DNA from 3 places in the Blautia sp. MSK20_18 genome. Region 2 is predicted to be linked to each of the others. Evidence: riboswitches for the same ligand, from Rfam matches in the RefSeq annotation. Region 2 holds a riboswitch; each other region holds the start of a gene.
What was found. A riboswitch is a leader RNA that binds a small molecule or an ion and turns the genes downstream of it on or off. The one in region 2 is predicted to bind cobalamin.
Positions count from the first base shown of each region.

Region 1: it holds a riboswitch for cobalamin, as region 2 does, so the genes downstream of both, LI091_RS06540 (ABC transporter substrate-binding protein) here and LI091_RS09415 (sirohydrochlorin cobaltochelatase) in region 2, are expected to answer to the same signal.
Region 3: it holds a riboswitch for cobalamin, as region 2 does, so the genes downstream of both, LI091_RS08250 (ABC transporter permease) here and LI091_RS09415 (sirohydrochlorin cobaltochelatase) in region 2, are expected to answer to the same signal.

Region 1 is NZ_JAJCGR010000008.1:3,711-10,654, reverse strand. It holds gene LI091_RS06560 (YesL family protein) at 1-253, opposite strand, end outside; gene LI091_RS06555 (YerC/YecD family TrpR-related protein) at 493-810, shown strand; gene LI091_RS06550 (DUF1836 domain-containing protein) at 941-1,561, opposite strand; gene pcrA (DNA helicase PcrA) at 1,707-3,950, shown strand; cobalamin riboswitch at 4,052-4,342, shown strand; gene LI091_RS06540 (ABC transporter substrate-binding protein) at 4,449-5,543, shown strand; gene LI091_RS06535 (FecCD family ABC transporter permease) at 5,558-6,643, shown strand; gene LI091_RS06530 (ABC transporter ATP-binding protein) at 6,643-6,944, shown strand, end outside.
Region 2 is NZ_JAJCGR010000014.1:2,677-9,620, forward strand. It holds gene LI091_RS09395 (ABC transporter ATP-binding protein) at 1-524, opposite strand, end outside; gene LI091_RS09400 (FecCD family ABC transporter permease) at 528-1,547, opposite strand; gene LI091_RS09405 (ABC transporter substrate-binding protein) at 1,645-2,790, opposite strand; gene LI091_RS09410 (hypothetical protein) at 2,787-3,686, opposite strand; gene LI091_RS09415 (sirohydrochlorin cobaltochelatase) at 3,808-5,100, opposite strand; cobalamin riboswitch at 5,263-5,437, opposite strand; gene LI091_RS09420 (NAD(P)/FAD-dependent oxidoreductase) at 5,757-6,944, opposite strand, start outside.
Region 3 is NZ_JAJCGR010000011.1:41,074-48,017, forward strand. It holds partial or broken gene LI091_RS18735 (methionine--tRNA ligase subunit beta) at 1-31, shown strand, start outside; gene LI091_RS08215 (DUF6462 family protein) at 314-529, shown strand; gene LI091_RS08220 (TetR/AcrR family transcriptional regulator) at 672-1,253, opposite strand; gene LI091_RS08225 (DUF3786 domain-containing protein) at 1,240-1,878, opposite strand; gene LI091_RS08230 (GntR family transcriptional regulator) at 2,118-2,492, shown strand; gene LI091_RS08235 (ABC transporter ATP-binding protein) at 2,495-3,343, shown strand; gene LI091_RS08240 (ABC-2 transporter permease) at 3,340-4,014, shown strand; gene LI091_RS08245 (MATE family efflux transporter) at 4,170-5,528, shown strand; cobalamin riboswitch at 5,676-5,849, shown strand; gene LI091_RS08250 (ABC transporter permease) at 5,986-6,915, shown strand; gene nikC (nickel transporter permease) at 6,931-6,944, shown strand, end outside.

The DNA of each region.
Region 1 (6,944 bases), on a different contig from region 2:
TGAGGAGCATGATGATATTGATGATGGTCGCCTGTTTGAAGTTCTGTTTGAAGGAGTGGAAAAAGCTGCGGGCAATATAGGATTCCTCGTCTCTTGCCATCTTTAGTGTGACATAGTAGAGAGCTGTTATGGAGGCGCCTGCGGTGACAACCGGAATGCAGCAGAGGATGCACAGAAAATTCAGAAGAAGCAGGTCTGCTACGCGTCCCATGAACACGAAGAATTTGTTGTCCATGTTGAAAAAACGATTCATTTGATAAGTCTCCTTTTCTTTTGGATATTATTTTAAGTATACCCAATCACAGCAGAAAAAGCAAATCCCAAATGTTTTCCGGGGCAGTGGAAATGGGAAAATCATGTGTCCGCCATAGAAAGACAAAAAAGAGAAATAGTTTATTAAATTTTCCTAAAAGGCTTGCTTATCACGATTTAGAGTGTTAAAATATCAGTATTGTATTAGACGAAATTCATGTATTTTAAAGGAGCGTAACAATGAGCAAAAAAATCAGGACGGAGGCTGTGGATCATCTTTTTGAAGCGATCCTGTGCCTGAAGGACAAGGAAGAGTGTTATACATTTTTTGAGGATGTGTGCACCATCAATGAGCTGCTTTCTTTATCTCAGCGCTTCGAGGTAGCCAAGATGCTTACTGATAAGCGTACATACCTTGATATTTCCGAGAAAACAGGAGCTTCCACAGCTACGATCAGCCGTGTGAACCGTTCCCTGAACTATGGAAATGATGGTTATGAGATGGTATTTGCACGTATGAAGAAGGATAACGGGGAGCAGGGCGGCGAAGCAGAATAAGGCTTACGTCCATACCGTGATGATAACGGATAATGCTGTAACGAAAAAGAGACAGGCGATCGTGCGTCTGTCTCTTTTTTTTCGGTGCGCCCGGCGACGCACGTTTATGACCGGATGTGAGCTCCGGATATTATTTGTCTTTTTTTGAGGAATCCGTATCTTTTGAGGAATTCATGTGGTCGATCATGTTTTCGATGATCATTTTTTTCATGTATACGTCGAAGCTAAGAAGACAGATAAAGGAAAACTGGTGAAGGAATTCCTTATCCTCCGGGTCGGCGTCCTCAAAAATTTCTCCGGCACTTTTGAAACGGCGCATAAGATCCTTTTCCAGGTAACGGATCTGTGACTGCTCCATACTGAAAACCTCCTGGTAGATGTAAGTCATGTCCTTTTCTGTAACGGACTTGAAGTATTTCTCGGTGATCGGTCCCAGAAGGGTCTGGATATCACTGATGGAGAGGATATTCTTAAAATAGTAGATAAAGATCAGCATCAGCAGATGCTCCCGGGAATAGCGCTTCTTTTCCGGCGGGGGAAGGAGCTTGTTCTTTGCGTAATTGTTGATCATGGTCTTGGTCAGGATCTTGTCATCATGATGACGCTTGGTGGAAGCGAGATTATCTTCCATAAAGGTTGTGACCTGATCCATGTAAAGAGCAATATTGGGAATTTCATCGGGTTTTATATAATCAAGCTCAGCAATTTTTGCAAAAATGCTGTTCATCATTTCTTTTTCGTTTTCTGTCATCGCATTATCACCTCTGCTCCTTATTATATAGTTTTAAATACTACTTGTAAAGAAACTTTTTTTCAGAGAGGTGGGTTTACCGGAAAGTAAAGTCATGATAGTATATAAAGATACTGTTCATATGGAAAAAGAAATGGAGATCAAAATGAGTATACATGATGCTTTGGACACATTGAATCCTATGCAGCGGGAAGCTGCCGTACATACAGAGGGACCACTTCTGATCCTTGCAGGAGCCGGTTCCGGAAAAACAAGAGTGCTGACCCACAGGATCGCCTATTTAATGGAAGAAAAGGGTGTAAACCCATGGAATATCCTGGCGATCACCTTTACCAACAAGGCCGCCAGTGAGATGCGGGAACGTGTGAATAAAATTGCGGGAATGGGTGCGGAGAGCGTATGGGTCTCCACCTTCCATTCCGCCTGCGTGAGGATCCTGCGCAGACATATTGAGGTGCTGGGCTTTGGCAGTAATTTTACCATTTATGATGCCGACGACCAGAAAACAGTCATGAAGGAAATCTTCCGGAAGTTTGATATCAATACCAAGATCTACAAGGAACGCGCTGTTCTTGCTGAGATTTCCCATGCCAAGGATGAACTGATCACACCGGAAGAGATGGAGCTGAATGCAGGCGGCGATCCGGATGCACGGAAGATTGCCGGTATGTATAAGGAATATCAGTCTATCCTCCGGGGAAACAATGCGCTGGATTTTGATGACCTGATCGTGAAGACTGTGGAGCTTTTTCAGCATAATCCAGATATCCTGGACTATTATCAGGAACGTTTCAAATATATTATGGTGGATGAGTATCAGGATACCAATACTGCCCAGTTTAAATTTGTAAGTCTTCTTGCTGAGAAATACAAGAATCTCTGTGTGGTTGGTGATGATGATCAGTCCATCTATCGTTTTCGTGGAGCAAATATCGGGAATATCTTAGGCTTTGAGAAGGTTTTTCCTGAGGCTAAGGTGGTGCGCCTGGAACAGAATTACCGTTCTACCCAGAACATCCTCAATGCAGCCAATGAGGTGATCGTCAACAACACAGAGCGTAAGGAAAAACGCCTCTGGACAGAGAACGAAGAGGGCGATAAAGTACATTTCCGTCAGTTCAACAACGGATTTGAGGAAGCGGAGTATGTTGCAGGAGAGATCATCCAGGGGCGCCGCAACGGGAAATTCCAGTACAAGGACTGTGCAGTACTTTATCGGACCAATGCCCAGTCTCGTCTCTTTGAGGAGAAATTTCTCCTGGCAAATGTTCCTTATAAGATTGTCGGCGGCGTGAACTTTTATGCCCGCAAAGAGATCAAGGATCTGTTAAGCTATCTGAAGACCATTGACAATGCCAGTGATGATCTGGCTGTGCGCAGGATCTTAAATGTGCCAAAAAGAGGGATCGGACTCACCAGCATCGGCCGTGTCCAGGACTATGCGGATATGATGAACCTGAGCTTTTACGATGCGCTCCGCGTGGTGGAGGAAGTACCGTCCATTGGCAGGGCAGCAGGAAAGATCAATGATTTTGTATCCTTTATCCAGGGACTGAAAAGTAAGGCAGAGGCCTATACAGTCCGTGAAACCCTGGAAGAGGTCATTGAACTTACCGGTTATGTGAAGGAACTGGAGGCAGAGAAAACGGAGGAGGCTCAGGCGAGGATCGAAAATATCGATGAGCTGATCTCCAAGACAGAATCCTTCCAGGAAGCCATGGAGGAGGCCGGACAGCCGGCAACACTTTCTGCATTTCTGGAGGAGATCGCACTGGTGGCAGATATCGATTCTGTTGATCCGGATCAGGATTATGTGTTGCTGATGACCCTTCACAGTGCCAAGGGACTGGAATTCCCCAATGTATTTATCGTGGGAATGGAGGACGGTGTTTTTCCGGGATATGCTTCCATCTGGTCCGGTGATCCGTCGGATATCGAGGAGGAGCGAAGGCTCTGTTATGTGGGGATCACCCGTGCCATGAAGGAACTGACTTTAACCTGTGCAAAACAGCGGATGATCCGTGGGGAGACTCAGTATAACCGTGTGTCACGTTTTGTAAGGGAGGTTCCACGGGAGCTGGTAGATCTTGGACATACCATTCAGGAGAAAAAGCCCAGAGTAGATGATATCGTATCTCCGAAAAGCGCCTATGCCCAGATGAAAATGAATTTCCAGGCAAAGAGCACCCTGCAGAAAAAAGATTTCACAGTGAAGAAGGCGGACAGCCTGGACTATGGTGAGGGAGACACGGTCCGTCATGTGAAATTCGGAGTCGGTATCGTAAAAAATATCGCAGACGGCGGCAGAGACTACGAAGTGACGGTAGACTTTGACAAAGTCGGCGTGAAAAAAATGTTCGCCGGTTTTGCCAAGCTGAAGAAGATCTGAGAGGGATCTCTCCGGGCAGACTATTTCTGCAAAAAACTGTAAAAATCCGGCCTCAAGGTTGTAATTGGAAAACCGGTATGTTAGAATCAGTATCAGCGTAATTGAATTGCTGTGAAGTGAACAGTATCACCGGCACATATGCTGCCGGATACTGTGAGGAGGGAATCGGGTAAAAAGCCTGAGCGGTTGCGGCCACTGTATACAGAAGAAGGGATTTCACATGCCATTGCAGAAACTCATGTGAGAAGGCGAAATCCCGATGTCAGAGAGATTCTGGAGAAAATTCTGATACATCATTCATGATCGGCTAAAAGATGAATGGTGTATCAGTTTTTATTTTGCGGAGTTTTTTCTGAGTCTGTAAGTCAGGAAACCTGCTTGACAGTATGTAAGTCGGAGCTTCCGTACAAAGTGTTCCGTGCAGATTTTATGAAGCCCCATCTTTTCGGTTACCCATAGGCAACAGGAGATAAAACAGGCGAAAAGAGAGGAAATGAAATGAAAAACAAGTATGTATCCACAAGAATCATGGCAATGGTAATGGCAGCGGCAATGACCGTATCAGCAGCTCCGGCTGTTTATGCCGCAGAGAGAGCAGACTCCGAGACCATCAAGGAAGACAACCAGCCGGCAGCAGAAGACAGTACAGAGTCTGCAGACACCGAAGATTCTTCCGCAGAGGCAACCAAGACAGAATATCCTCTGACCATCACAACCTATGATTACGATGGAAACGAAATCGAAACCACTTATGAAAAAGCACCGGAAAAAGTCCTTGCTGTATATCAGGGAAGCATTGAGACTATGCTCGCACTTGGTCTGGAAGACCACCTGGTAGCTACCGCAGGTCTTGATAATGAAGTTCCGGAAGATCTCAAAGAAGCATTCTCAAAAACAAATTATCTTGACGAATTTACCCCATCCCTTGAAACTGTAACAATGCTGGAGCCGGACATGATCTTATCCTGGAGCTCTCTTTTCTCTGATAAGAATCTGGGAAATGTAACAGACTGGATCGACAAAGGCTGCAACACCTACTACAACACCAATACTCGTCCGGACGGCGACAGAACACTGGAAAATGAATTCACAGATATCTTAAATATCGGAAAGATCTTCGATGTACAGGACAAAGCACAGGCTATCGTTGATGATGCAAAAGCAGTGATCGATAAAACTCTTACTGCAACTGCAGATGTAAAAGACAAACCAAGCGTAATGGTATTGGAGCCTCTTGGAGATGACATCACAAACTATGGCGTAAAGAGCCTTGGCGGAGATATGGTAACACAGTTAGGCGCAACTCTTGCAAACCCGGATGCTTCCACCGTTGGAAAAGAGGATATCATCGCAGCCAACCCTGACGTGATCTTTGTGGTTTACATGCCATATGCAGGAGATGATCCGGAAACTGTTAAGAACAGCCAGCTTGCAGTGATCCAGGATGATGAGTCCCTGAAGAGCCTTGACGCAGTAAAGAACGGACGTGTTTACCCGATCATGCTCAGTGAGATGTATGCAAGTGCAACACGTACCCAGGACGGAATCGAAACTTTTGCAAAGGGATTATATCCGGACGTAAATCTTGACTGATCGGAGAAAATGCAGTGAAAGAAACAGCTTCACAGAGAAAAAAAGATAAGGTGCTCAGAACATCCATGTATGTGGCAGTTCTCATCGGACTTGCAGGATTCCTTATTTTTTCCATACTTGCAGCCATCACTTTTGGAAATGCGGATCTGTCACTGAAGGATGTATACAGCGTTATCGCTTATAAATTGTTTCATATAAAAAGTCTGTCCGCCTATGCGGAAGGCGCAGTTCATGATGTTGTGTGGCTGATCCGGCTGCCTAGAGTCCTTCTGGCTCTGGCAGTTGGAATGGCTCTTTCCGTGTGCGGCGTGGTGATGCAGGCTATCGTGCAGAACCCGCTGGCAGACCCGTATGTGCTGGGTATCTCATCTGGTGCATCTCTGGGTGCCACACTGGCCATCATGCTTGGAATCGGAAGCTTTCTTGGCGGAAACTCTGTGGGAATCACAGCTTTCATTGGCGCGATGATCACTTCTTTTGCGGTGATCGCCATTGCAAACATGGGTGGAAAGGCAACTTCCGCAAAACTGATCCTTGCGGGAATGGCGGTCAGCGCAGTCTGTTCTGCTTTTTCCAATTTTGTCATTTATATTACCAATGACAAAAATGCGGCAACAGAAGTTATGAAGTGGAGCATGGGAAGTCTTGCCGGAGCAAGCTGGACCAGAGTGGGCGTAATGCTTCCGGTCACGCTGGTGTGCGTGGCTGTTTTCTGGACGCAGTACCGGAACCTGAATCTGATGCTTCTGGGAGATGACGTATCCATTACCCTTGGAACAGATCTGCACAGACTGCGGACTTTTTATCTGATCGTTGCTTCTGTTATGATCGGATTTGCCGTGTACTGTGCCGGTGTAATCGGATTTGTGGGACTGGTGATCCCTCATGTGGTCCGGATCCTTTTTGGAACAGATCACAGAAAACTGCTCCCCTTAAGTGCGCTTCTTGGTGCATCGTTTCTGATCTGGTGCGATGTGGCATGTCGTGTGATCCTTAAAAATTCCGAGATGCCCATCGGTGTGCTGGTATCCATTATCGGTGCTCCCTGCTTTATTTATCTGCTTGTGCGGAAATCCTATGGATTCGGAGGTGCCCGGTAATGAAGATCACCACAGAAAATATTCAGGTTGGCTTTCACGCCAGACAGATCCTGAAGGGAATCTCCATGGAATCCCAGGATAAGGAACTGGTAGGAATCATCGGACCAAACGGAAGCGGAAAATCCACTTTGCTGAAATGCATTTACCGTATTCTGAAACCAGACGCAGGAGCCGTGTATCTGGACGGCGAGGAGCTTCATTCCATGAGTGTTCGAAGCTCTGCGAAAAAAATGGCCGTGGTGGCACAGCACAATTATTATAATTTTGATTTTACGGTCCGCGAGGTGGTTCTTATGGGGCG
Region 2 (6,944 bases):
CGGATATCCAGGAAGGAGGTCGGTTCATCCAGGATAATGATCTCCGGTTCCTGGCAGATGGCGCGTGCCAGAAGGATACGCTGTCTCTGTCCGTCACTGATAGCTGTAAAATCCCGGTCCTTCAGATCCCAGGCGTGAACCATCTCCATGGCACTTTTAACTTTTTCCTTGTCCTCTGCGGAAAGGATCCCGAGAGTTCCGGTATAGGGATATCGTCCGGTGGATACCACATCCTCACAGGTCATAAGCTCCGGTCGCATGCGCTCGGTAAGTACTACAGCCAGTTTTTTTGACACTTCCCTGTTGGTCATCCGGCTCATCTGTTCCTGTTCCAGATATACCGTTCCGCTGATCAGGGAAAGCTGTCTTGTGATACTCTTCAAAATAGTAGATTTTCCGGCACCGTTGGGACCGATCAGTGTCAGGATCTCTCCTTTATTCAGCTGAATATTGATCTCTTTGATCAGCGGTTTTCCATCATAGCCTACGGTCAGCTGATCTGTATAAAAAAAATATGATTTCATCGTTTATATCCTCTGCTGTCTGCGAATCATGATATAGATAACTACCGGTGCTCCGAAAACTGCTGTCACAGAACTGATGCTCAGCTCCGTCGGTGCAAATACAGTTCTTGCGATCAGGTCACAGAACAGGCAGAACACTGCACCGCCCAGAAAACAGGCCGGGATCACAAGCAGGGGTTTTGCAGTCTTCAGGAGACTTTTTGCAATATGAGGCACAGCGATCCCCACGAAGGAGATCGGCCCTGCAAAAGCGGTCACACAGGCAGAAAGAATACTGGAAAGCAGGATCAGAAGTATCCGGAAAGCCTTGATATTAACTCCCATATTCTGCGCGTAAGTCTCCCCCAGCTGATAGGCGCTGATCGGTTTTGACATAAAAAATACGATCACCATGGTAAGAAGTACCACAGCAGCCATAGTCTGCACATTCCCCCAGGTCATACCGGAAAAGCTTCCCAGTGACCAGTTGTGAAGATTGACTATGTTGGAATCATCTGCAAAGGTCACCACAAAGTCTGTGATGGCCGAACAGATATAGCCGATCATAACACCACTGATGACCAGCATGGACATGTTGTGGACTTTTTTTGCCACAAGGAGCACAAAGCCCATGGAAATCATTGAGCCTGCAAAAGCAGCCAGGATCATGGCACCGGAACCGATGGACACCGATCTGCTTAAAAAAAAGATCATCAGAAGCGCCACGATCAGCTTGGCACCGGAAGAGATTCCCAGTACAAAGGGTCCCGCGATAGGATTGTTAAAAAAGGTCTGCAGCAAAAATCCGGAAACAGAAAGTGCTCCGCCAAGGATGATAACTGCCAGTATCCTGGGAAGACGGATCTCCCAGACGATATTATAAGAAGTTTCATCTCCCTGATGCCGGAATATGATATTCAGGATCTCCTTCACAGAGAGGTGGATACTTCCGGAATTTACATTCCATATAAATAAAAAGATTAAAAGTACCGCAAGGATCACAAAAGAGATCCCGTATCGGACTGCGCGTTTTCTGTCATTCATTTTTTCTGGTACACTCCTCTTCTGTTTTGTTATCCTGTCCTTTCGTTTCCTGCTCACAGGTGGAAACCGACAAAGGAGTTAAAGCGAACACTGGAATTTATTTCAGTTTATGCATATAGGTCAGCTCATCCAGAGAATCATCGTCTGTAGTCAGCATGGTGTGGATATCCTCGATCATGGTTCCAAGTCCGGTAGTTTCCTGGAAGAGATTTTTGCCTGTGCACCAGACATTTCCGTTCTTCACTGCCTTGAAATCTGCAAGAAGCTTACTTTTGGAAAGAAGCTCATCAATGGTCTTAAGTTCCCCGTCAATCGTACTGTTATAGATGATATAGTCTGCATCCTTCGCCTTGGCATAAAACTCTTCCATCTGCATATTCATGGTGGAAAGAGCATTGTCATTTACTCCCGTATCCTCCGGAACATAATTTCCTCCTGCGAGAGAGATCATTTCTGAAACATAGTCGCCGCTTTTTCTTATATTTACCGCACCTACGGAGTTGATATAAAAGAACGCCACGGTCTTATCTGTTTTATCTGCTGTGAGAACCTTATCCAGCTTGTCCGTCTGCTCTTTGAAAACCTTTTCTGCCACATCTTCTTTTCCCAGAAGAACTGCGTAAAGCTTCATCCATTCGGTCCTTCCAAGAGGGTGACTCTCATAGCTGGAACGCTCTACCATTACAGGAATCCCGAACTGCTCCAGTTTCTCCTGTACCTCCGGATTGTGATGGATCATGGTAGATTCAATGGCAAGGTCACAGCCCTCGTTCAGGATCAGCTCGTAATCCGGAGCACTGTACTTGCCGGCATAGATCATCTTTTTCTGTTCCATGGCGTCCTTTGCTTCCTGGATATACCATCCGTCTTCCTTGGTTCCGGAAAGCTTGATGCTGTCAATCCCGTCGATAGCGCGGAAAAGATCCATGGCCGAGGTTGCTACCAGATAGATATTGTTTATGGGCTGCTGCAGAACCGCAATGTCAGGATCCAGCCCCTCCGGTGCTTTCTTGCCTTCGGGAACTACAAGAAACTGTCCTTCCTGATCAATGGTGAGCAGCGCATAGCCATCGTTGTAGTAATCCACATTAAATTCCTTTGCGTAGGAAAGATCCATACTGTGGTCAAAGGTAAGGCCTGGAATATCCGCAGGCTTATGTTCTGTCTCTGCTGCCTGCACTGCAAAAGCACACCCCAGGATCAGGGTCAGCGTCAGAAATATGTATGAAATTATTTTTTTCATTTTTCTTCCTTTTTCATGCTCGAAGAATCAAAATTCAGGGTATACTCAATCTCGTGAGGAGTACTCATGGCTACAGTATCTGCAGTCACTTCCATTTCTGCGTCAAAGACTGTGACCGGGATCTCAAATGTGGAGTTTCCGTCTTTGTTCACCGGCTCATATTTTTCGCCGTCCACGATCATGTAATCATAATTCGGACTGCTCCAGATAATGGTTGCCGTAGCTTCTTTGTCCTTGATCTCTACTTTAGCTGGAGATTCTACAGATGCTCTTCCTGTTCCGCCTGTAAGGGTTACATCCGTCTCATAGGTTCCGTCCTCCAGCTTCAGCTCTTCCGGTTTTTTCCCTTCGGATTTTTTGTCGTCAGAGGTTTTTACAGGATTCTTTACGCTGACTTTATGGTCGTACCATTTGCCTTTTTCTCCCAGGATCGCCACGTTAAATTCCTCACCAATGGCCGGTACCGGGATATCAAATCCGTAAACCTCCTCTGTATAACCATCGCTGTACTTCACTGTATCTGTGGTCGGCTCAATGATCTCTGCTCCGTCCTTCTGGGCATCCTCGGCAGTTCCCGCAAACAGGTTAACGATCTTCTTGGAAACCAGACTTACGTGGATGGTCATTTTACCATCTTTGACCGTGAGCTCTCCTTTTTTGTCATTGGCCTCATTTACATGAAACATGCTGCTGTCTGTACCAAACTCTGCTGTATAAACGCCATCTTCCAGGGTATCTGCTTTGGCTGCATCTGTATCCTTTTCTTCGGAAGCTTCTGCTTCCTCACCGGACTCTGTTTTTGTTTCATCTGTTTTTGCCATCGCAGGCACAGAGCCCAGCACCAGGACTGATGCACTTGCCATTGCAAGAATTAAGTTTACATAGCGTTTTTTCATGATAATCTTCTCCCTTCCATAGATACAGCAATCTGCCCGGAAAACAGTCTTCCTGATCTTTCCGGGCAGTTACATTGATTTCTTATAGGTATCTGAACTCACTCAGATATTTTTATATTTATTATTCTGCGGACTCCTCAGCAGAATCAGCCTCTGTATCTGCTGCTGCATCAGAATCTGCGGACTCCTCAGTGCTTCCCAGAGAATCGATGGCTGCCTTTGTATGCTCTACATAAAGCTTCTCAACTGCTTCGATTCTTCCAAGACCCTCGATCTGGCAGTCAACCTTATCGAAGTTTCCGGATGCTACAAACTGGCTCTTCCAGGAATCCTCCTCATCACCGGCCATATCGTTATTTGCATGGTCTCCGGCAACAACCATCAGCGGACGAAGAACAACGTTCTTGTATCCTGCTTCTTTTACCTTCTCGATAACCTTGTCGCAGGCTGTATCTTCCGGCTTACCCTCTACAGTACCGATGAATGCGTTCTTCAATCCAAGGTTTTCCATCTGTGTCTGCATCTGATCGTATGTAACGTTAGCTGTATGAGATGTTCCATGTCCCATGAATACGAATGCTGTGCCAGCCTCAGCTGCTGCATCCATGCTGTCAAATCCGGCCTCTTTGCAAGCCGTATCTGTGATTGCCTGAGCAACGGCTTTCTTGTCATCATTGATCACAGTTGCATCGTCTCCAACCTCACCGAGCATTGGCTCTGCGATAGCTACAGACTCGAATTTATCTTTATAGCCATTGATCGCTTCTGTCATCTCATCGTACTCAGCACCATGCATCAGATGGGTAGGCTGTACAACCAGATTCTTAACACCATTCTCTACTGCACGGTCAAGAGCCTGCTGCATGTTATCGATCACTTCATCATCTCTTGCCTCTACATGGTTGATGATGATCTGTGCTGTAAATGCTCTTCTTACAGACCAGTCCGGATAAGCTTCTGCAAGAGCATCCTCGATTCCCTTGACATCCTCTGCACGGCTGTCATTGAAGGAAGTACCAAAGCTTACAACAAGAAGTTCATTCTCACCGATCTCATCCTGGTTACGCGGATCGTCCTTGGAAGCATCTCCTGTGTCACGTCCGAAATAATCCGGATCTGCATTCTCACCCTCTACCAGTTCTTTCTGAGCATCTGTCAGAGCATCCCATGCTTCTTTGGCTGCCTTGCAGTCCTCATCTGTTGTGTCGTTTCTTTCCTGTACATAGATCTTGTCGATCAGAGCTGCTACATTATCTGCTGCTTCCTGATCTGCATCAGAAGCCTCTGTGGTATCAGCTGCCTCAGCGTTCTCTTCTGTAGCAGAATCCTCTGCTGCCATTGCTGTTGTAGCCGCACCCATAGAGCATGTCATGGAAACTGCGAGCATCAGAGCTAACATTGTTTTTCTTTTCATTTCTCATTGTCCTCTTTTCATGTATTTCCAGAATACTGATATGTACAAAAAAGCAGCAGCTCTCTGCGGCCGCCTGCTCACACATGATTCTCTGCGCAATACAAATACATAAAAAGAAGTTCTGTATTGTTATGGAGAATACCGATTCGTAAACCGCGAATCCCTGAATCTCACAATAAGGCAGTTCTCCTGACTTGGTTCCACGCTGCTTTCCCTTCCCGGTCTCCCAGTGGTTATAAAAGCAGCTCCCCTTTCACAGTGACGGTATCGTTCCGGATTCTCACCGGATTCTCTTTTGCACATCCGATTGGATGCAACCTTATCATTATAACATTTGCACATATTTTCTTTTACCTGGTTATCTAACTTTTACCACAAACTCATAAATTTGTCAAGATTGATGTCAGACGATTCACGGTTTTCTGTGATCTTCGCTCACAAAAAACACCTCGCGAAATATTACCAGTGAACAGTAACCGGTTTTCTCCCTGTATCTGTCAGTTATTATCAGAATACTTTCTCCAATATTCATGCATATCCTGCATAAAAAACAGCCCCTTTCTGTCATCACCCTGATATCAGAAAAGGACTGTCTTACATCAGATATTCGCAATCCGCTTTGCTACTTGCTCATAACAGATAAACTGCTTTGCAGTTTATCTGTTAAAATACTCCTGCTCCAGGTATCTGGCTACGTAGACTCCGCTGGCAGATGCATGGGACAGAGAATGGGTCACGCCGCTACAGTCTCCGATAACAAAGAGACCCTTGTGGCAGGTTTCCAGATTTTCGTCGATCTCGACCTCCATGTTGTAGAATTTAACCTCAACGCCATAAAGCAAAGTATCATCATCTGCGGTTCCCGGTGCGATCTTGTCCAGGGCATAGATCATCTCGATGATGCCATCCAGGATACGTTTCGGCATAACAAGGCTTAAATCTCCCGGTGTCGCAGAAAGTGTAGGTGTTACGAAACTTTCCTCAATACGGGCTTTTGTGCTTCGTCTTCCGCGGATCAGATCTCCAAACCGCTGTACCATAACACCACCGCCAAGCATATTGGAAAGTCTTGCAATGCTCTCACCGTATCCGTTGCTGTCATGGAACGGCTCTGAGAAATGCTTGGATACCAGAAGGGCAAAGTTTGTATTGTTGGTATGCTTTGCCGGATCTTCGTAGCTGTGACCGTTTACTGTGATGATACCGTTGGTATTTTCATTCACGACAACACCTCGCGGGTTCATGCAGAAGGTACGGACCATATCCTCAAACTTCTCAGTTCTGTAAACGATCTTGCTCTCATAAAGCTCATCTGTCAGACGGCTGAAAACCTCTGCCGGAAGCTCCACACGGACTCCGATGTCCACACGGTTGGAAAGAGTCGGGATCTTAAGCTCTGTACATACCGTCTCCATCCATTTACTTCCGCTTCGTCCTGCGGAGATGATACAGTAAGTTCCCTCGTAACGCTCATCTCCTACAAAAACTGCATAACCGTCTTCAGTTTTTTCTACTTTGTCAACAGATGCGTCAAAATAGAAGTCCACATGGTCTTTCATTTTTTCATAGAGGTTCTGAAGCACCACATAGTTGATATCTGTTCCCAGATGACGGACTGATGCATCCAAAAGATGCAGGCCGTTCTGAAGGCAGAGCTTACGGATCTCGCTGTTTGTGGTAGAATAAAGTTTGGTTCCCTCACCGCCATGCATCAGGTTCAGTTTATCTACATATTCCATCAGCTCTGTGGCTGTATCCTTGCCGATATGCTGGTACAGAGTTCCGCCAAACTGATTGGTGATATTATATTTTCCATCAGAGAAAGCGCCTGCACCGCCAAAGCC
Region 3 (6,944 bases), on a different contig from region 2:
CCATATTCCGGCAGGTGCTAAGCTGTACTAAAATTAAATATAAAATCTCTAAAACCATGATGTCAGACCACAGTTGACAACAATTTGACAACAAAATTTGGGAGAATGATGAATCGTTATGAAGCATGACGAATTTCAGGTGAAAGGACACAGGTTTGAGAATGAAATCAAAATTGATTCACTGGATCAATGATTGATATGCATGACAACAAGAGCACTTCTTAGAGTTAATCTGAGAGGTGCTTTTTTTTCGCACTAAAAAATATATCCCGGCAGTCAACTTCTGTAAAACAGTGAATTATGCGAAAATATCATGGATAAAAATTATAAACCAATCACAAGTATGAAGGAAGTATCGGAGCAGCTTAGAAAATTGCGCCGACAGTATCTGCGTTATCAACAGGCAGAGATTATTTACAGTATTTCTCATAAGAAATTATTTGAACTTGCCAGTGATGCAGGTGCGATTTACAGAATAGATGGAACCGTATTGATCAACCGGGATATTTTTGATGCCTATCTGGAATAATTCCATGAACCAGCGACAGGAAAGGATAAGGTGGTGTATGGGATATGCACGTAAAGATGTAGAGAAAACAAAGAAAATGGCAAAGAAATTTGTACGCTATCAGGAAGGGGCTGAGCTTTACAGCATTGGACTGAAGTTCCTCTCAGATTCCATGAAATGCCCGGTATTCCCGGTACATTTCAATCATATTTTTTTTTGCATTTTTCAAATAAGAAGTATCGGCGCTGATTCGTCCAAGAAGAAAATATCCCTGATAGATAGAAAGCATGCGCTGAGAAAGAATTTTTGCATGATCTGGAGACAATCCGGAGCATAACAATACTTCCTGAAAAATCTGCTCAAATTTTTTCAGTCCTTCCATAAATACAGATGCAACTGCAGGCTTGCTAAGTGCTGTTTCCATGCCCATCACCGCATACGGGCAGCCTGCAAATGTTTGTCCATTTGTCCTTTCAGATAAAAAATCAAAGATTTCTTCAATAAAACTTTCCCAGTCATTTCCCTGAGAACTATTTTGAAATTGTTCCAGTAAGATTTTTTGATAGTATTCCGTTACCGCTGTTGCCAGGTCATCCTTGCTTTTGAAATAAAAATAAAAAGATCCTTTTGGAAGCTCTGTTTGTTTGAGAATTTCGCTGATTCCAGTAGCAGAATACCCATTTTTCCAAAATAATTCAGCAGCACACTCGATCAGGCGTTGTCTGGATTCTTCACCCTTTTTCAATTCGCATTTCCTCCTTCAGTCTGGAAAGCAGATGTGTAAGTGCAAACATAAGCGTTTCATAATGCATGTAATCTAAAGTATTCCTATCTGCAAGAATTTGAAGACTTGCCGGGAACTCGTCATCAGCTTCCCAGAAACGAATGATAATCGGCAAAAAAGGAAAAAGATTTAATTTAAAAGCAACATCTCCTTTTTCCAGTTCCTTTCCGGAAAGTGATATACAGGCATTACGCAATTCAACGGTTTTTCCGTTAAAAAAGTCAGCGGTATTCTGAAAAAATCCTCTGTTCGGTGAGAGATTTCCTGTTCGGACAGAGGAAAGGCTGTTTATATTTACAAATTCATGTGACAGATGGCATCTATCCTTTGAATAACATAAAACATCATAAATAGTCATTGCTTCATTATGATTGGCTTCATGAACTGTTTCAAAATCATTATCTGACCACTGAACACTTCCCGTTTTTCGGTTAATACGATAGGTACGGTTAATAAAAGTAATATATAACCAGTCAGAATTGTAATCTAATGAATATTTATGTATCATTGTAGCCTGATCATATTGCAGGAAAACATGTGCCATTGAAATTTTTGTTTTATCATAATTATTGATAGCTTTCGTCATATATTTCTCCAAGAATATTTTGGTTGTAGTTATTTACAAAATAGACTAATCGGTCTATAAAGCCAATACATTTTGCGTAACAAATAAAAATTAATGATCATGAAAAGTAAATGACTAAGACTTCCCATACCTTCTAATGGCAGATGACAGAATCCCGGCAGTCAACTACTGCAAAACAGTATATAACAGTTGACAACAGTATTACGCTGTTATATACTGTTTGCAACAGGAGGGAACATATGAAGATTATAATCAATAATACATCGATGGTACCAATTTATGAACAGATCATGGAGCAGATCAAGGCGCAGATCATCTCCGGAGAGTTAAAAGAAAATGATATATTGCCGTCCGTGAGAACAATGGCAAAGGAATTGAAGATCAGTGCACTTACTGTGAAGAAAGCATATGACAATCTGGAAGCAGAGGGCATGACAGTCACAGTTCATGGGAAAGGAACGTATGTAGCGGCTTCGAATACACAGCTGATGGAAGAAGAGCGCAGGAAAGAGGTTGAGGCGGATCTGGAAGCAGCAATTCAGAAGGGAAGGCGCTGCGGAATGAAAGAGGAAGAGATCCGTTCGTTGTTTGAACTCATCATGGAGGATGAATGATTATGTTGGAGATCAAAGGAGTAAAGAAAAGCTACGGTGAATTTCAGTTAGACTGTTCGTTAAATGTAGAAAAAGGAAGAATCACCGGTCTGGTTGGAGAGAACGGAGCCGGTAAGAGTACTTTGTTCAAGGCAGTGCTCGGACTCATTTCTTATGATGCCGGTGAGATAAAGATCCTGGGAAAAATACCGGAAGAGTTAAGTGAAAAAGAGAAAGAAGAGCTGGGAGTTGTCCTGGCAGAAACCGGATTCAGTGGATACTTGAAAGGGAAAGATGTTGAGGCAGTCCTTGCCAAATTGTATCCAAAGTTTGAAGCAGAAAAATTTCATCAGATGTGTGAAGAATATCAGATTCCGTTGGATAAATTTATAAAAGAGTACTCAACAGGAATGAAAGCAAAGCTGAATCTGATCATTGCATTGACACATCAGGCAGAATTCCTGATGCTGGATGAGCCGACAGCAGGGCTTGATGTCGGAGCGAGGGAAAGGATGCTGGATATTTTAAGAGAGTATATGGAAGAAGAACCGGAGAGAAGTATCCTGATCAGTTCACATATTTCTTCGGACTTAGAACATCTGTGTGATGACATTTATGTGATACATAAAGGAAAGATTGTACTTCATGAAGCGATGGATACGATTCTTGAAAAATATGCAGTGTTGAAGGTCAGTGAGGAACAATATCAGGCAGTGGATAAAAGGTATCTTTTGAAAGAGAAAAAAGAGTTTTTTGGAGTTGCCTGTCTGACGAACGAGAAGCAGTATTATATAGAAAATTATCCGGAAATCGTAGTAGAGAGCGGATCACTCGATCAGGTGATCCTGATGTTGACAGGGGGCGAAAGATGATGAAAGGAATCAGAGGGCTTTTGGAAAAGGATTTTCGATTGTTTTTTCGACAGGGTGGTAATCTTTTTTTGGTGTTAGTGTTTGTAGCATTGTTTTTTATACTTACAGGAAAAACGGCAGCTGCTTTCATTGCAATGTATATCCCATCTGTTCTGGCGATATATTCAGGTAATACGATCAGTTATGATGAAAATGGCCATGGTTACACATATTTATTTTCTTTACCCGTAAATAAAAAAATATATGTCAGAGAAAAATATATTTTTTCCTTTATCATGACAGCATGTGGATGGTGCATTGGAATGATCTGTGCAGGAATTATGGTACTCATAAATCCTGAAGAGGTGTTTGATCTGGAAATGCTGGCAATGGAGTTGATCACATTTTTTGTGTTTCAGGCAATTGCGGGAATTATGATCGCGATCAGGATAAGGTTCGAAGGAGAGAAAGGGCGAATTGTGCTGCCAATCGCAATTTTAATTATTTTTGCGATTTGTTATACAATTAGATCTTTTGTGAAGACTAACTTGGGATTAAAAGAAAGTATTCTGCATATGATAGGGGGAATAGGGGATTTTGAAATCGGGATTGCCCTTATTGTGCTAAGTCTGCTTATATGGTTTGCTTCGTATAAGTATAGTATGAGCGCCATGAAGAAGAAAGAGTTTTAATATAGGCGTGGCAAAAATGATCCATTAAAAATAATGATCATAAAGATGTAATAGCTACCAAAAATATGAGAAAAACTTTGTGAAAAAATAGTCTTGTGTTTCGTAAGAGTCCCTTGTAAAATAACGGACAAGGATGAAAAGAAAAGGAGATTCTTATGGGAACTAATGAAAAAGATATGACTGCCGGATCTCCCGGAAAACTGATCATAACTTTTGCCATACCAATGATGCTTGGAAATATTTTTCAGCAGTTTTATACAATGGCAGACACCATGATTGTCGGACAAGTGGTAGGAGTTAAAGCACTGGCGGCAGTAGGTGCCGGAGATTGGCTGGTATGGCTGGTGTTGGGGATCATGACAGGTATCACACAGGGTTTTTCTATTCTTGTATCTCAGTATTATGGAGCAAGGGAAAAGGAAAATCTGAAATGTGCAGTAGCGAAAAGCTATATCATGACAGCATTACTGTCTGTGGTCGTACTCGCAGTAAGTGAAGGTACAGTTTATCATGTTCTTTTATTTTTACAGACACCGGATAATGTCATTAATCTGACAATGCTATATTTGCGGCTGATCTTTGCGGGAATCCCGATCATAGCTGCTTATAATATATTTGCAGCGATCCTTCGGGCACTTGGAAACAGCAGATCTCCGTTGATCGCAATGACAGTGGCAGCAGTGATCAATGTGGGACTGGATCTGTTATTTGTGGCGGTTTTTGGCTGGGGTATTGCCGGAGCAGCAGTGGCAACCGTTATCGCACAGGGATTTTCAGCCTTGTACTGTTTGATCGTATTACGTAAAATCCCGGATATCCGCCTGGAAAAGAAGGACTTTTACAGGCAGCCCTCTATGAGCCTGCGGCTTTTGGAACTGGCGGTTCCTCTTGCGATACAGAATGTGATCATCTCCGTGGGAGGACTTGTGGTACAGTATGTGATCAATGGATTTGGTTTTCTGTTTGTGGCGGGATTTACGGCATCGAACAAGCTGTATGGGGTTTTGGAGATGGCTGCCGTTTCATATGGATATGCTATTACAACCTATGTGGGCCAGAATCTTGGTGCAAAAAAATACCAGAGGATTCGAAAAGGCGTGCGCAGCGGCACTTATATGGCAGTGCTCACTTCGGCTTTCATTTCCGGCATGATGGTACTGTTTGGACGTAATGTACTGTCCCTGTTTGTATCCGGTGAACCGGATCAGACCCGACAGGTATTGGATATAGCATATAAGTATTTGTTTATTATGGCTGTCTTTTTGTGGGTGCTGTATCTGCTGTATGTGTATCGTTCCGCTATCCAGGGCCTGGGTAATACTTTGATTCCGCTTGCCAGCGGCATTGCAGAATTTATAATGCGTGTCAGTGTTGCGCTGCTGCTGCCAAAACTGATCGGTGAAGATGGAATATACTATGCAGAGATCTGTGCATGGAGCAGCGCAGCTGTTTTATTATTCGTAAGTTATATGATCATTATACGGAAATATAAAGAAGTCACCGTTCATACATAATGTTATTTACTTAAGAGATTTATAATAATACAGGCAGAAAATATCCGGGTTTCACTATGAAATGTTCAGATATTTTATATTTGACAAAAAACTATTTATATAAAAAGAAAAGTATGATATTATAATATTTATTCATTGCAACTATGAAAATTGAATAGTCAGAAGGGTGTACAAAGTACTTAATAAGGAATCTGGTGAAATGCCAGAACAGCCACCGCTACTGTGACAGGGACGAAAACCAAAATATCACTGGAGAGATCCGGGAAGATGGTAAGTAGGAAGAACTGGAGTCAGGAGACTTGCCTTTTTGACAGAAGAATTCTGATTCGGATGGGATACAGAAGGAATAAGCTCTGCCTGAGGTAGAGGTTTGTTTTTTGTGCTGATATGATGCTGGATCATATCAGCTTTTTTTATTTTAACCGAATAAACAGATGAAAAATGAGGAGAAATGAAAATGGGAAAAGTAATTGCAAAGCGTTTTATATTTATGATTCCGGTAGTGCTGGCGGTTACATTTATTATTTTTATGCTGAGTTTTATATCGGCAGGTGATGCGGCCAGAGTGCTGGCGGAGAAAAAATATGAGCATCCGTCACCGGAGCAGGTAGAAGAAGTACGGCATGAGGAAGGACTGGATCAGCCGGTGCTGGTACAATACGGGAAATGGCTGGATCAGGCACTTCATGGCGATTTTGGAAAATCATATTCTACCAGAAAACCGGCTTTTGAGGAATTAAAAAGATATTTTCCACAGACATTTAAACTGGCAGTTACTTCGTTTTTATTGTTGATGATCGTGTCAGTCCCTCTTGGAATTTTGTCGGCAATTTATGAAAACAGAGTTCTGGATAAAGTCATTCGCATTTTGTCGTCCCTCAGTGTATCTATGCCGTCTTTCTGGATCGGTCTGATGCTGCTCTATATATTTGGAGTAAAGCTAAAAGTGATTTCCGTGATCGGAGGAGATGCCGGAGGCATCCCGATTCTTGCGGCATTTGCCATGGATATCAGTTTCTTTGGAATTATGACGAGATTGATCCGTACCAATATGATACAGGTGCTGAAGCAGGATTACATACGTGCCAGCAGAGCTAAGGGATTGTCATCTGTAAATGTAATTTTGCGTCATGGTCTGAAAAATATCCTGATTCCTGTGCTGACACGTCTGGTATCAATTGTGATCGGTTTTTTCTGTGGCTCAGCTGTGATAGAAAGTATTTTTTCAATTCAGGGAATCGGAAATCTGGCATTGAAATCCGTGATCTCAAAAGACACTCCGGTGCTGCAATGTTTTATCTTTATTCTGGCTGTTGGCATTGTAGTATTAAATTTTCTTGTGGATATCGCCTATTCTGCGATTGACCGGCGAATCCAGTTAAAGTAAAGGAGAGATCATAGAATGGGAAGCAGAAA